3 regions of the Alicyclobacillus sp. SO9 genome follow, and region 3 is predicted to be linked to each of the others. Evidence: riboswitches for the same ligand, from Rfam matches in the RefSeq annotation. Region 3 holds a riboswitch; each other region holds the start of a gene.
What was found. A riboswitch is a leader RNA that binds a small molecule or an ion and turns the genes downstream of it on or off. The one in region 3 is predicted to bind cyclic di-GMP.

Region 1 (5,383 bases), 1.7 Mb from region 3:
GACTATTCCAAACACGACGTTGATGCTGCCATTACACGGATCATCCATGAAATTGGTGTACCGGCACATATTAAGGGTTATCAGTATCTCAGGGAAGCCATTGGCATTGTATACAACGATGTCGAAATCCTTGGGTCCATTACAAAAGTCCTTTACCCCCGGATTGCTCAACGCTACAAAACAACTCCATCTAGAGTTGAACGAGCCATTCGCCATTCCATCGAGGTCGCCTGGGGCAGAGGTAACATGGATGCCATCCGAAGCGTCTTTGGCTACACGGTCAGTGCCTCCAAAACCAAACCCACCAATTCTGAGTTTATCGCCATGATTGCAGATAAATTAAGAATCGAGCACAAAGTGGGCTAACGATTCTGTCAGAATGATGCTTTCTATAACATTACAATTTTACCTGTTTGTAATTAGTTTAGGCCAACGCACTCCGTGTTATTGGTTACTGCAACCAGTGAATGCGGAGTGTTTTTATGCCGTTTTTGCTCTTAACATCTTAGCTTTTCAAAGCGTTATCTGGGATGTCCAGTGTCTTAGGCTGGTACAAATCGAACAATTCCAACATCGGCTTGCATTGATGGCCCAGAATTTCCATTGCATACGGGAGAAATTTGTGATGAGCATTTAGAACTTGTTCTTTGGTTTGCCAATACGACAGGACCATGTATTCTCCTATGTCAACACTTTGAGCAAATTTAAAATCTAAAAAGCCATCGTACCGCTGCAGGAAAGTAAACAGTAAATCTGCGACACGTTCGGATTCCCACTGTCTGTCTGGTTCGAGCTGAATCTTTACTTTGCAGAGAATAATATAGCACCATTCCTTACGCGTGTATCTTAATGTAAGTGTATCTCTTCTCAGGTTTTCAGTACAATCCCTCGGACCATATTTGACCTCGTAAGATTTTTAAGACATCATTCTAATGGTTGTAGTTGGCAATTTGACGCATAACAATCGCTGACAGGCAGTAGCTGACAGGCAGTAGTTGTCAGGGTGAGACACGCTTTCGTCGGTGGGCCTGTATGCGCGGCAAGTTTAAAATAGAGTGGAGAGGTATAGAGTGAACCAGAACGAAATGGTGATTCGGGCCCCGGTTAGTTCAGCGGAGAAAGACTGGGTGAGGAAACTATGGGAGTCCGAGTGGGGTGGAGCCACTATGATTTCTAGAGGCAAAACATACCGGTTAGCAGAACTCAGTTGCCTCGTTGCGGTGGAGCAGACTGAAGTTATGGGTGCCGCTACATATCATGTGGATGCGGATTCATGTGAGTTGGTCAGCATCAATGCAATTAGAGCTGGTCTAGGTGTAGGGACGCAGTTGCTTCGAGGGGTAGAAAATGCGGCGCGTCTGCCTGGGAGCAGCAAGGTGTGGATCATCACCAGTAATGATAATCTCGACGCGATGAAATTCTATCAAAGGCGCGGCTATCGCATGACCCAAATCTACGTTGGAGCCATAGACAACGCACGACTGCAAAAAGAAACCATTCCCCGCATAGGCAATTATGGAATCGAAATACATGACGAAATTGAATTGGCTAAACCTTTAAAATATTATTAGAAACCGGTGTACGAACCTGGTGTCATGTTGTTACAATGAGAAACCGAGTACTCTTGACTAGGTGGAGGATGACATGACAAAGACCATCATCTACGAAGTTATCGGTATTGCTTTTGGCACATTCATCACAGCCCTCGGTATCAACGCATTGATTGTACCTGGTCGCCTTCTGACAAGCGGAGTCACAGGTGTCGCTATACTGATTCAACATTTTGTCCCGGTTTCTCTGGCAGTTATGTATCTAATCCTGAATTTACCGCTTCTAGTACTGAGCGCATTTCAAATTGGCAGGAAATTTACGGTCTATACTGTGTACTCTGCCATTTTGCTTTTTGTTTTTCTGACAACCATACACGTCCACCATATTCCGACCCATAATATCCTTTTGGACAGTGTGTTCGGCGGTGTGCTGTCCGGAGGCGGGTGTGCCATTGTTTTACGCCTCGGCGGTTCTCAAGGCGGCCTGGATATAGTCACGAGGGTCATTGCGCGCCATAGGAATGTAACGGTCGCCAATTTAAATCTGATTTTTAATGCTGTAATTATTGTATTATCGGTATTTCTCTTCAACATACAAGTGGCCATGTATACATTAATATCAATTTTCGCGAGTTCCAAGGCTTACGCAGTACTGCTAAATCATGTTGGCCGCGTCTCTGTGATTATCATCACAGAACACGGAGAGAGAGTTTCAAGAGCTATTACAGCGAATATGATTCGCGGCGTTACCAGTTGGAATGCAGTCGGAACGTACTCAAATCACCCTAAAAATGTACTGCTCTGCGTTACTACCAACGTACAACTCACTCAACTGCGAACCATTGTGCTCGAGAACGATTCCAAAGCTTTTATCAGCGTGATTGCAACACAGAACGTGATTGGACATTTCAAGCAAATATGGTGAGACTGTGTTGTCCAAGCTGTTGCATCGACATTTATTTATGGCAGAACATCGCGACTCGAGCAGAGAATTAACGAATTTTTAATGTTTTATTTCCCCTTCGACACGTTGTGACAAATTTGGTTTAGACAATGTGTTACGCTTGGGAGCGTTGTTGCTTCTTAGTGGAAGAGGGGAGGGCGGACGTTGCAATGAATCAACTAATAGAACACCTTCGGTGCAAAATGATTGACCTAGCACATGAACGGGGCAGTTTGACACATCCAGAAGTGATTGCTGTCAGTGAACAGTTGGACGACTATATTGTGAAAGTTCAACAACTCTTGAAAGATTCAAGTTATGAAACCACATTATATCGGTACGATACAAACACAGAAATTCATGGTTTGGGCTCGCTTACAGATTTTTTAGATTGGCATGACACTGCTCTCAGACAAACTGCGATGCCTCCCTGCTAAATGAATTGGAAATGGATAAGACAAACACAACCGCGGTGGCTTGGCTGTCATAGCATTCAGTTGAAATGCCGGTTCAATTCGTTAAAATGACACAATTCCCACTTGTGTAAATTGGAATGGAGGGCGTTCCCTTTGTTTGTTCGTACTTTAACCGGTAAAGGTGCATCACAACTATTGTGCGTATTCAACTATTGCGTGTAAATACGGAGTCCTTTGGCGCACCGATAATGATTATGGGTTACAAATTATAGTATGTATTGGAGGATTTTTACGCAAGGTGTTGAAATACCAGTGTGTGGAAGCAGCATATACTGAACTAATATTCATAGAATGGTATGGCGAACAACGTACCACAGATTTCTCAATTGAATTTACGATAAAGGCAAATGTGCTGAAAGGCACTGACGCAAAGCTAAAGGGACTACATCAGGATGAGCCTGACAAGTCAGCCAGCTGCTCGTATGGCTAGGACTCAGTCTGATTGCGGGCTGAGTTGTTTTTTTTTGGGAGGGATGCGGTCATGGACAGCAGTTGAACGGACGGCAATAAGCTCACGACAACCGCCAAGTAATATAGAGACAGGATTCTGGAAGGTTGGGGAATAGGGTGTCTGACTTACCTGTTGAACTCATATTAGACAACATGTCGGATTTAGTTTTCGTGATGCGTCTGGATGACTCCAATGATTTTCGATACGTAAAGATGAATTCCTCTGCTATGAGAGCTGCTGGACTTACTTCAATGGCTTACGGCGCAACTTTCTACGATGTCCTCGACCCATACGAAGCAGAGTTTCTGGACAAGCAGTATCACCATGCTCTGACAACCGTCAAACCAATCTCATTCCTTTTCAGCCACGGAGGTCAAATTGGTGAGACAAAATTGGATATTGTAAGAGCGGGCGGAAACCCTCATGTAATTGGTACAGTGCGTGACATAACAGAACGAGTGAGTACTGAACAACGCCTTCGCAGAGAAGCACATTTTGATGCCCTGACGGGACTTATGAATCGCCACGGACTAGAAGAACGGTTGCACACGAGCCTTGCTGAAGCAGAAAAAACCGGCAGTCTCGTAGCAGTAATGGTCATTGATGTGGACAGTCTAAAGACAATGAATGACACATGGGGACACTTGGTTGGAGATGCTGTCCTGCAAGAAGCTGCTCGGCGCATTCAGGGGGTCATACGAAAAGAGGATATTGTAGCACGCATTGGCGGGGACGAGTTCATACTCGCTGTACATATTCAAACAAGATCGGACAGCATACTTCTGGCAGAACGACTTCGAGTTGCACTGTCGGCACCGTGGGTACACAATAACGTGACTATGGAAATGTCGGCAAGTATGGGCATGGCATTGTTTCCCATGCACGCTGCAACCTTTCAGGAAGTGCTTCGGTTGGCTGATGAGGCTTTGTACAAAGCCAAACAGAAGCCGGGAACTCACTATGAGTGTAAAGAGTAGAAGGTTTTGGACGCAGCATGAACGCTGTGGGACTGAAAGATGGCGTATCTGAAGGTCATCAAATATGCAACCAGCGCTTCTGTAAGCGCTGGTTTTATTGTGATGTCGTTTTTGGTTGTCCTTGTGGTCCATCATGGTAAAACGCAAGTTTTAAAGGTTTTTGCAAAAAACTTAAAGAGTAATGTGAACCATTGACCATCCTGAATCGTACTATCTATGTCTACAGATTCATCAGCACGAGTTGTGTCCGCTTGCTTCTGGCATGTCGGAAATGGCCGGGGGGGTGTGTGGCAGAGGCACGAACCAGGCCGCTTGCACTTGACGTTTACTTCAGGTGCCGAATGAATGACGGGATAGGTGGCTGCCCATTTGATGGACGAACTACTACAGGCTGCAGCAGCACAACAAGGAGACGAGGAAGCATTGGCGCTGTTGTTACAGCGCAACTATTTGTTCGTGTTCAAATATCTGTTGAAGGTGACATTAGAACGCTCGAGGGCAGAGGAGCTTACACAAGAAACCATGGTACGAGCCATTGAAAAGATTCACCTCTATGATCCGTCCAAAAGTAAGTTTTCATCTTGGCTTATGACAATCGCTACTCGGCTGTTTTTTGATGAACGACGGCGAAGAAGACGAGAGAAGGAATTCATAGCAGCCGACGAGCTAAGCCGCAGCCTCCGCTGGCAAATAGAGACTTCACCTGATGAATGGCCAGCATTGGTCGATGTCTTGTCTGGATTGAGTCTCGATACTCGAACAGCGGTGGTATTGAAACATTTCTATGGCTATAACTATAAGGAGATTTCCAAAATGTGTAAGGTTCCGACAGGGACCGTGAAGTCTCGTGTTCATAACGGTTTAATCGCCCTGAGAAAGGAGTGGCTGGCCAATGAACCGAAAGCTCAGTCAGAAGACTGACTCAAGTAAAGGTGACACAAGCCAGATGAGTGACGCAAGCCAGGCAACGGATGGCTCGGACGAGG
Region 2 (5,383 bases), 520 kb from region 3:
TACACGTCGCGAATGGAAGACAGCAACACATCAACATCCACCGGTTTGAACAAGTAATCTTTAGCGCCTGCACGCATACAGCGGCGCACATATTCCACATCATCCTGAACAGACACCACAATCACAGAACACCCAGGGCATTCTCTTCCTATTTTTTCTATAGATTCCAACCCGTCCATAACAGGAAGCGTCGCATCCATCAAAATAATATCTGGTGTCATCACAGCCAGCCTCTGAACCGCTTCGTTTGCGTCGTTTGCCTCTGCAATCACCGATATGTCTGAGGCACGCTGCAGCAATAGTCCCAAAGACTGGCGCGACGACTCTTCATCCACAATCATGACCTGAATGGGTTTTCCCATGATTAACGCCCCTTTCCCCAAGCAGGTTGTTTCACAGGGTCCACATGTGCTGGCGACCCTCTGTGTCCCTCACCGTTCAATTGCCTGTGTCTCTAATGAAAATTCGAAGGGTTTACCGCTGTAACCGCACTTTTGCCGGTATCCTTTGGATTTCGCAGACTTAAGTGAATCTGTCCATTGGCAATGGCATAGTCCAGTTCGTTTGCCTGCTGGGGTGTAACAGCCAGTGTCAAGGTGTCCACTTGATTTGCTTGCGATTGACTCGCATTTTGCCCTGCTTTTTTGGCCGATCCCGATGACGCCGTCGCCACACTCCCGCCCGTGACTGGACCTGTATCCGCGTACAGCACAACGATGTCCTGCAGCAGAGTTTTCACCTGCGACTGCCCGGTCTTGTTTTTATAGCTGACCAGCACATCAACGTGATCGCCGGGGGAGACCAAATGGTCTACGCCAACTACCGCTGTATCTGGTACCGTGAAGGCCCGCTTACCCTGGGGAATTTGCAGCGGAAAAGACTGGCTGCTGGTTTTGGATGTCACCATTCCCGCCAGGACCTGCTGACCCGGTACCCACGTTGTTGCCGCATACATCCCCACAACGTTCGACAATTGCCGCAACGCACCGGGACCGACTGCCGATGCTGCGACACCCTTGAGCGTCACGTCATTTGCGTTTATCACCTGATGTGCAGGTACTGTTTGAACCACTGTTACCACTTGTATCTGTTTTTCTCCTGTATTGGCATGCTTCCATGCCTTCATTTCCTTAGCAATCACCAGAGCTGTGAGGATGGCCAGCACCAGCGAAATCAGAAACAAAAAAAGATAAGACCGTCGAGCCACCCTGTCACCTCCACACCGAAAGCCCTAAATCCAAGCAAATGCTCTCAATCCACGCACATGCTTTCAATCCATGCACATGCTCTCAATCCACACAAATGCTCTCAATCCACACAAATGCTCTCAATCCACACAAATGCTCTCAATCCACGCGAATGCTCTCAATCCACGCACATGCTTTCAATCCACGCACATGCTTTCAATCCACGCACATGCTTTCAATCCAACGGAAAGTCCTCAGTCCGCTTTGCTTTTTACACTTGATAAGCCATTCACTGCGTTATCCGGCTGACGGCTCTAACTTCACCGCATAGGTGCCGTAGTTTGTTCCCTGCCCCAAGGTACCGGGACGGACCATTTGAATAAATCGCCCTACGATCTCCTGGTGTCCGCCTTTACCCTGCAGTCCCTCCAGGAAGAAGGCGGCAAATCCCAGAATAGTCACCTGTTTTTTCCCGTTCTGCGGCAGCGCATTGATGACAGGAAGGTACATTACACGCGAGCAATCTGACGTTGCCGTCGCAAAAGAGTTGCAGGCACTGTCATCACAGGATTCATGCAGCCTGTACTCAATTGCTTGTTCAACAGGACCCTTCATCACACCCGTCTCGGTCGACACAGTTTCACCCACATGCATAGGAAAGTCGTATCCGTGTTCCAAGTCGCACTCGACACCTTTCGCACCATTTCCCGAGAAATCGAGAAAACCATAGTTCCCTGCCGACCCGCCGCCGGCACCGGATGTCAGAATGACGGTTTGTCCATAGACGAGTGTTTGCTTCGTCACAGCAATCGGCACCATGCCAACACCAGATACCAGCGTTCCAACCGCCGCCTTCGAGTTCACCTGATAACTGGCAGTGTTCTTTCCCAGAACCCGCGCGAACCACAGGGGACTCGTTGCCTTGCCTGCTACAGAGACCGTATTTGTCTGGATATCAGCTGTAGCCTGATACGTAACCTTCTGGTCATTGAGAAGCCCGTAGTGAACGGCCGTTTGAGCAGCAGTCTTAGCCCCTTGCAACAGCTGCTGCGCACCTGCCAGAGCTGCTGCATCCGCTCCGGACTGGGCTTTCCGGTACTGCACATCTAACATGCCGGCATCGACCACGAGCGCGCCGAAGCCGCATAGTGCAACAAAGGATAAGGCGGTCAGAACCAGTACATTCCCGCTCTCTTCACGATGCCAGCGATACAGCGCACACAGCACCAGCCGTTTGAAGAGAGCTGACAGCCAGCCACAACTGTGATGCATTTGGCTGCGTTTCATCAGTTCACCACCAATCACTCATCTCGCATTGTCGCGGTTGCCGTGACCGCGTAGTGACTGCCCAGAACCATACTCATAATCGGATCGAAGATATTGACCGTATGTGAAACGGTAACGGAAACCGGCTGTCCGGACGTCGGCGCAGTCGGGTCCATCGTCCAGGAGACGGCACCCAGCATACCGGCATCTCTTTGCACGGCCTGTCCGACCGCAGCATTCGAACCGCCGATACTGGCGTACCGAACTGCATCCCGCGCTGTCTGAGACACGACCAAATAGGCCGACAGCACTCGTCCGAAATCAACAATTCCCATTAACAGCAGCAAGAGAACCGGCAGCACCAGGGCAAACTCAATCAGAGATTGACCTTCTTCGCGGGAGTATCGCCTCATGCCGGAACCCTCCTGAGCAGAATAAAAACCGTCCATTGCAACAGAAACCTCTGCTGCAACGGACGGTAAACATTAAAGATGGTTAGAAATATTATTGAAAAGATTGCCGATGTTCCCTCCGATAGCCGTCAACGCAACAATAACTACTAATGCAATCAGTGCAATAATCAAGCCGTACTCTACTAAACTCTGTCCTTCTTCTTTTCCGCGAAAACGATTTGAAAGATTCCGAATAAACCGCATCGCTCACACCTCCCCGTGGATGACTTCTCCACCGGGTCGCAGAACCGAGTGCGTTTTACCACCCAGATCAGCAACCTGGCAATCGTAGTCGTCACATCAGACGACCGTAGACCCATGGCTTTGCGCCCTCCAATTTCTTGAAGTTTGCCTTTATTGATCTTGTTGTCTTTTGGCCTAAGCCTATAATACGTCAAGAAAATTGATAGATTCTACGGCATTTTGTCATCGTACATATCAGACTTTTGTCCCGAATCCGCGAATTTACGTCAGATTTCGCAGAATGGACAAAGACTTCTGGAGAACTGTTTCCCGTTGCAAGGCCCATGGTTCACCGCAACTCAGCATTTCCAGTGCGAATCGCCCAGAGTACTGCTTGAGTCCTGTCACCAACACCCAATTTCTGGAACAACATAGACCACATATTTCTCACTGTCTTTTCGTGTACGTGAAGCACGTCACTTATTTGTTGATTGCTTAGGCCGTCGGCTGACAGTTGCAAGAGCATCCGCTCTCTCTCGGTCAGGTCTACACTGACATCGGACTCTTGAATAGGATAGCGAGATTTTCTGAGTTCCGTCAGAACAATGGGTGTAATGTCAGGCTGTAAAAATGAGTGTCCGCTGGCTATCGTCTTCATCGCCTGCAGCAAGACACTTTTACTGGCCGATTCGTAAATAAACCCGTCCGCACCCGAACGCAATGCGCGCAAAATGAGAGAATCATCTGACTGTGAAGGCAACAGATAGAGACACCGCAGCCCCAACCACTGCCTTTTCATCACGAGCAAAGGGGATTCAACGTTACTTTCTTCCAAACCGATGTCTGTGACCACAATATCCGTCACCACATGGTCCACTACATTATTGATATTTCCAAGACGCTTGCTGCGGCCTTCATAGACCCCCGCAAACTCATATCCTTTTTGCGACGAAAACACTGCTTCTATAGCAATACTGATTAACTCCCGCGATATGTACGTATAGACATTGACAGGTTGCACAATACATCTCTCCTGGACTCTCTTCCCTTTACCGCGTCCCAAACGACATTTGTGACATGCACTGGATTCGACGCAGCCTACGCACTGAAAAGATTGGTAAAGACCCTTATGATATCACTCGGTACATTGCGTTTGTACTTGTCTAGGATGTCATTACGTGCTTGTTCATGAGTCATTTTTCGGAACTCAACAGATTCTACATATTGCAGCGATATGTTTAGTGACGCAGCCATGTACGCCTCTTTACTGTCCAATCTGATATTCATCGTCCTGCAGCCTTTGATAACCTCTATGTATCGGCTCATCTCTGGATAGGTCTCCAGTGAGCGCAATGTCAGCGTTGCCAGTTCTTTATGTCTGCTCGAATCGACTAGAATTTGCACCGCTTCAGATTCTACGGCAGTCAATGCCGTCAGGCCCAAATAGCTTAAGCGTGCCGCTCCTTCCAGCAGACGCAGTTCAACTGCTTCCCCAACACCTCTGCACCGGCTGTATATCCTGGTACTGAGAGATGCCGCCTGTTGAAGGGGTCTCCATAAGCCAGGAAACACAGCATTAAACCCGTCCAGCAAGTTCAGTTCATCCAAAAAGCCCTTCCATTGATTCAAATCAACCCTATCAGCATTTATCCGTACATTCATATTATTCAAGCGGCTGCCTAAATCCTGCACTTGAAGCCATTCAACCCAACGTGACTCTTGGCCAAAATACAGTTCTGCTCGTTCCGTACACTTACGGTACAGCGTGGTGGCACCTGAGACCCAAGCGAACATGGCCAACAGTTCCAACGTATGAGCCAACTCTACCTTTTGAGTGACGGCTGTCAGGTGCCAAATGACCGGGTAGAGTTCATCTATACAGGCCAGAGCATCTTCAATTCTGTCTTGCAACAGGTATATCTTGGCCAAGTCCCGCCACGTTTCTGGACTCGGGCGTATTTCCAGAGCCAAGTTGTAATAGTCAATCGCTTGCGCATGTCGACCGAGCATTTGTGCGGCGTACCCAGCATAGTGATACATCATTGCAAAATGGCGATGATAGTCATCGATGGAATCAACTGCACTGAAGAGTTGAGCAGATGTGTCTATTCGCCCCAAAATTTCATCGTACAGCTCGGCATGGGACAGAACGTGGAGCAGAGCCACGTGAAAGGTGGCTTGACGCAAAGGCTCTCCCTCATATGGGAGTTTCTCCGTATCGCGCGCCATGCTTAATGCAGTATCCACATGTCCCGAGCGAATAAGGACATAAAGCAAATTTGTACGTGCCTTCAT
Region 3 (5,383 bases):
CGCTTTTGACCCGCGTATTTTGCCTCGCTTAGAAGAAATTGGCTACGCCGGCGCTGCCTTTAACAACAGCTTCCATCAATCAGAACCCTCATCCTGTGACCCCGCCAAGGTATTCCACAGAAATGAGCACGGCGAAATTAAGCTAGTTACCCCGATAGACCTTGGCGGCATTGGCAAAGGCTACACCGCAGACTGTTTGGCCGAGATGATTGAATCCGCCGTCAGCCCGTTCAACCTGGCAGGATATATCATTGATGCAGGCGGCGATCTCGTTGTGTCCGGCTGTCAGCACTCCGGCGACCCATGGAACATCGGTATTGAAAATCCACTTAATCCGTCTACCCTTTCAGCGGTCGCTTCACCTGTTGGAAACTATGGCCAAAAGACGGCGCTGTGCACCAGTTCCCTCTGGCGCAATGCATGGGTCCACGAAGGTAAGAAAGTCCATCACCTAATCGATCCTGCTACAGGCAGTCCTGTAGAAACCCAGCTCTACTCAGTTACGGCCCTGGCAGATTCAGCAGCCACAGCCGAAGTCGTGACTAAATATATTCTGCTTCGCGGATTTAGAGATGCCCCCTTGTGGCGGGATTACACGCCTCGCTGTTTGTGGATTACAAAAACGGGCAATATCCACATGAATGCAGACATGGAGCCTTTCATTGTTTGGCTTGCGACAGACTGACGCCAAAGCGTCATTTTGAAGACCATTCACGTCTGAAGTTCCGCGAGACCCGTTCTGCTACGCGCCTGACGCTTTTGTCGTGGCCTGTACTGGCGGAGGATTGGAAACGGTTACTGAAGGCGTCGGAACGGATACCTTGGCAGCCGCGTGTTGTGCATTCGACACATGAACAGCAGCTACCTGGATTCCACTCTTGAGTTTGTCAATTTGACTTCTCGCATCAGCCATCTTGGCTTCGATTTGGAGTTTTTTAGCGTGCTCTTTCGTCAGTGCCAAATGTAACTGGACCAAGGCAACTTGTTGTTTCTTCAACTCCGTCTCAAGTAATTGGTACTGTTCCTTTTCAGCACGAATCAGAGCCGCGTCATGGTTCGACTTCCGTGTATTTGCTTCAATGGAGTGCAGCAAAATCCCATATATACCGAGACTTGCAAGTACGCTAAGTGCCGCTTTTTGCCAAGGTTTAATCATCGTGTCCGCCACCACCATCATCGTCAGATTTCCCTGAAGCCCGAGTTACACTCTGGACTTTCGGCGGGCTAACTCGCTGGGCTAACTGACGCGCCTGCGCTGCAGAACGTGCCAAGGCGAGTTGCTGTGCCTGCTTGGCTGCGACCTGCTTGGCCGTCAACTGCTGTTGCAGAGACACTGCCTGTTTTTGCAATTTCTCAAGTGAGACACTAGCGTCTTTATCACTCTGCTGAGCCTGCTTGACCTCACTCGTGAGCTGTTTTATCTGTTTTTGGAGATCGGCTGTTTGTTGCTTCACTGCTGCGTTTAGCGACACATAATCCTGATTTGTCAGAGTCGCAGCACCCGGAGATTTAGGAATTAATCTGTGAAGCGGCTGTGCCTCAGCGTATCCAGTCACTGCAAAGCCAAGAGTGGCTGCGGCTAATAGTGCGCGTTTCCATGCTGGTTTCATATAGACCCTCCTTTCGGATTAGAAATTGTAGAACTGGCTAAATCAGGAGCATGGCTCGGAGTGCCTGTGCTCTCTGGAACCGGCTGCGGCGTTTGATTGGCTCGACGCCTTTGATTGTTGACCCAATGGCGCCAGTAAAAGGTGACAACCACAACCCCTGCAGATATCCAATACATCATCTGTAAGCGCACAGTATCTGTTCCGCCAAAAACCCCATGTGCAAAAACCAGTCCCCATACAAGCCAAGACATTCTGTGCAATGGTAACCACATTTTTGTGACTCTCCTCAATCCCAGACTTATCATGATGATAAGGAGACCGTAGACTGCAACCGCCCCTGCTACCATGGCCAAAGGATAATAGCGGGCGTGAATCGGAAACCATACCTGCTGCAATGTAACACCTGACTTCGGGTCAGACAGAGTGAAGAATAAGTGCAAACCAATGAGGATGAACAAAGCTGCCATCAACGACTGGTGCCATGACAAAAGGTGCACAGTCCAGCGCCACGTGTCTTTGTTTCTTGGATGGCTCAAGAGCAACCCAAGCACAACGATTAAGGTAAGAACCACGAAAGCCGCCACGGCAGCAGCGCGGCTTATCAGCCAGAAGGTCTCCCCGTGAACCCATTTGTCACTTTGAAGGCTGTAAAGACTTATCATAGAAATCAGAGGAATGGCAATTGCAATAACAATAATATTAGTAGCCAGCGGCGAGGCCTCAGTATCCTTCTTTGACTTGCGTTTTGGTTTGTTTGGTGGACGTGCCATATCGACCCTCCTTTTCAGTGGATTTTTACAAAATTTACTTCATAAACAAATCATGGAAAACACTGCAAATACAAAATAAAATCCGGCCTGAGGCCAGATTTATCACAATAGTGCAACCTGGCAACCCTTGCACAAAGTGCTTTAGGCCCATAGCTTTGCGTCCCTCAGTTTCCTGGGGTTTGCCAACAAATTATGCTTGATGTTGAAAAGCAACCCATGTCTATTTAGGGCCAAAGATGCCCCTTCTGCAACGTCTCCTGTGCATATACGCTCTTATTCTGCAGATGCTGTCGAAATCCTGCCTGCTCTGAGTATTAAGATTCATAAATTCTTGAGCAAGACGACATCGCGAAGCAGTGTGTAAAAGTAACGTGTGAAAGAACTGTGTAATTGTTACTTTTGACGGGAAACTCGCCACTCCTTGACATAGTCCTCAAGAACGCGGTGAAGTTCTCCGCCAATTTCTCGATAAGCCTGGTCCTCCAAATTTGCCAAGGAGACACGGATGGACCACTTTGGCCCATGAAATCCTCCGCCATTTAGCAGCACAATTGACGATTGTTCCGCTAAGCGAAAGAGAATGTCCAGGGGTTCATAATTCTCTTCCAGATGCTGTGCAAAGTCCTTCCCATAGTGATGGCCCGCCCAGTGCTGCAGATCAAACTCTGTGTAGTAGTCTGCATCGTTAGGGATTTTCGGCATGGGCAGTTCCAAACCTTCATAAAGCAGACGCATGCGTCGTTGACAGATATCCATAGTGAGGCGCTTATAAGTGTTTTTCGTGTCAAGAAGTGCAAATGCTGCAAACAAGGTCATTTGAATTTGCTGTGGTGTTGACAATCCGGCTGTGTGGTTCAAGGCAACTTGACGGCTGTCTGCGACGACCCTGTCAATAAATCGAATCGAGGCAGGTTCTTCCGTAATAGATGAATATCGTTGATTTAACATCTGGACTGTCTCTTCCGGGAGCCCTTTCAATAAATCGTCAAACACATTCTCTTTGTGTAAAGCAATCACACCAAGACGCCACCCAGTAACACCAAAGTATTTCGAGAGAGAATACACACACAGCGTATTGTAGGGCAATTCTGCTATCAAGGACCGGTATCCTTCTACAAACGTACTGTATACATCGTCCGAAATAATCATGAGACTGGGATTCGATTCCTTGATAATTGCTTTGAGGGTAGCCACGCTCTGCTTGTTCATAGCCACTGAAGGAGGATTACTGGGATTGACCAGAAACAACGCGTGAATTGACGTGTCCCGCAATTTATTGAGTTCAGACTCTGGATACTGCCATGTATGACGACCCTCTCCATCCGTGCCAAAAGCACGGATCTCTACGACGTCAAAATTGTATCGCCACAGTTTAGGAATCTCAACATAAGGCGGAAATATAGGAACCATGACAGCTACTTTAGCGCCTTTTGCAAGCAGACGATTCTCTTGGAGAGAATCAAATAGATAGCACATTGCTGCTGTTGCTCCCTCGACGGCAAACAAGTCAAACTTCCCCAAAGAAGTGTCATTCCCGCATAATTCCTGAAGTAAAAAATCGTGAACAATGCTCTCAGAGTGTACAAGCATCCTATCGGGCATGGGGTAGTTGTCGCCGATAATACCATCGACGAGTTCATGAATCCATTCGTCGGGCGAAAATCCATTGCGGTCAATGCCATAGTCCACAATGTCCTGAAGGAGTGCCACACCCTCCTCGTGTTGATGGCGGTCTATAAACTCTTTAAAACGCTGAGCAATGCCGTCGCCACTTGGCTTTCCTGCCAAGTCTTGTTGATTCCAGGTTCTCCGGCTCTCCTCAACAGCAAACCTTCCCAATGCGAAGAAAGCTTCTCTTGGCGTTGCTGCAATCCAGTTTGGATTTCCGCGTCCAGCATTCAACATCGCTTTCGCACTCTGTTTTTCGTGCTCTTTGGCTAGTGATATTAGTTTATTTTTGAACTCAAACGGACTGATTTTCTCATATGGTTTTTCTGCCCTTCTACGGTCTTCCAAACTCGATTTCACATCTGTCGTCATGGCACTTCTCCTCTTGCCTGCAGCAAAACAGGACCTCAATGAATGGTGTGTGTCTTTTCTCATTAAATTGGAGTATGTGCGATACAAATCCCCGCTATGCACAAATCTGGAGTAAGTCGAAGTCCCGGTCGTACCACTTCGGCCTCGCCAAAACGATATGGTGTGAATGAATCGGTTGATCGTCTCTGATAAACACTACGGAGGATGCAGATAAGCAGAAATGTCGTTATACTAAATAAAGACATAGAACCTTCAACAAATCTAAATTTACAGTCTTAATTAAACAAGGGGGAAGCGGCGTGCTTAGCGCACTGATCCATGCAAATCCGCGGGACTTATGGCAGCCCACTGTTTTCAGTGTGGCGATTCTCATTCAAATTATATATTTGATTCTTGTACACGGAAGCGTCGCAACCCGCTTGTTTGGAGAGCGACATTTAACTTCGTCCAAGCAAACAGCCTCATTTTTGGCTGGCTGTTGGCTGATGTATTTTTCTTTTGGCGGTCCACTCGATTATTTATCAGATAATTACTTGTTCAGCGCACATATGCTCCAGCATATGCTGGAGATTGTCGTCATGGCGCCGCTGATCCTGAAGGGCCTGCCTTTGCGCGCCTACCATTTCCTGTGGAATTCGCGAAAAACGCGCTGGCTCATTCGGAAGTGGGCCCATCCCCTCGTAGCAGGAGGCGTCTTTAATGTTGTACTATCGCTGTTTCACACACCACCATTGTATGGACTGGCACTCGTCAGTGACCCATTTCATTTCTTTGAACACAGCGTCTTCTTCATTATTGCAGCCTTCATGTGGGCACCTTTGTTAATTGAAAGCCCCCATCTTCCGAGATTGAAACCGGGACAGAGATTGCTGTACTTGCTCTACAACTACAACCTCATGATGCCGCTTGTCGTACTCTTGTTTATTGCCAAACACCCCTGGTATCCTTTTTACGTTCATGCCC

Region 1: linked by a shared signal. The riboswitch ahead of GI364_RS13120 (sensor domain-containing diguanylate cyclase) and the one ahead of GI364_RS05205 (hypothetical protein) in region 3 are both predicted to bind cyclic di-GMP.
Region 2: linked by a shared signal. The riboswitch ahead of GI364_RS02770 (Flp family type IVb pilin) and the one ahead of GI364_RS05205 (hypothetical protein) in region 3 are both predicted to bind cyclic di-GMP.

The regions. Positions count from the first base shown of each region.
Region 1 covers NZ_CP066339.1:2,820,934-2,826,316, reverse strand. The annotation lists gene spo0A (sporulation transcription factor Spo0A) at 1-366, shown strand, start outside; gene GI364_RS13135 (GNAT family N-acetyltransferase) at 1,071-1,571, shown strand; gene GI364_RS13130 (YitT family protein) at 1,645-2,475, shown strand; gene GI364_RS13125 (aspartyl-phosphate phosphatase Spo0E family protein) at 2,664-2,930, shown strand; cyclic di-GMP riboswitch class I at 3,302-3,391, shown strand; gene GI364_RS13120 (sensor domain-containing diguanylate cyclase) at 3,537-4,397, shown strand; gene GI364_RS13115 (hypothetical protein) at 4,437-4,592, shown strand; gene sigY (RNA polymerase sigma factor SigY) at 4,770-5,318, shown strand; gene GI364_RS13105 (YxlC family protein) at 5,290-5,383, shown strand, end outside.
Region 2 covers NZ_CP066339.1:640,267-645,649, reverse strand. The annotation lists gene GI364_RS02790 (CpaE/TadZ family protein) at 1-362, opposite strand, end outside; gene cpaB (Flp pilus assembly protein CpaB) at 455-1,207, opposite strand; gene GI364_RS02780 (pilus assembly protein TadG-related protein) at 1,485-2,474, opposite strand; gene GI364_RS02775 (TadE/TadG family type IV pilus assembly protein) at 2,489-2,866, opposite strand; gene GI364_RS02770 (Flp family type IVb pilin) at 2,939-3,109, opposite strand; cyclic di-GMP riboswitch class I at 3,176-3,268, opposite strand; gene GI364_RS02765 (LuxR C-terminal-related transcriptional regulator) at 3,438-4,109, opposite strand; gene GI364_RS02760 (hypothetical protein) at 4,187-5,383, opposite strand, start outside.
Region 3 covers NZ_CP066339.1:1,164,528-1,169,910, reverse strand. The annotation lists gene GI364_RS05220 (FAD:protein FMN transferase) at 1-685, shown strand, start outside; gene GI364_RS05215 (hypothetical protein) at 743-1,156, opposite strand; gene GI364_RS05210 (hypothetical protein) at 1,149-1,610, opposite strand; gene GI364_RS05205 (hypothetical protein) at 1,607-2,380, opposite strand; cyclic di-GMP riboswitch class I at 2,489-2,574, opposite strand; gene aspD (aspartate 4-decarboxylase) at 2,774-4,420, opposite strand; gene GI364_RS05195 (cytochrome c oxidase assembly protein) at 4,720-5,383, shown strand, end outside.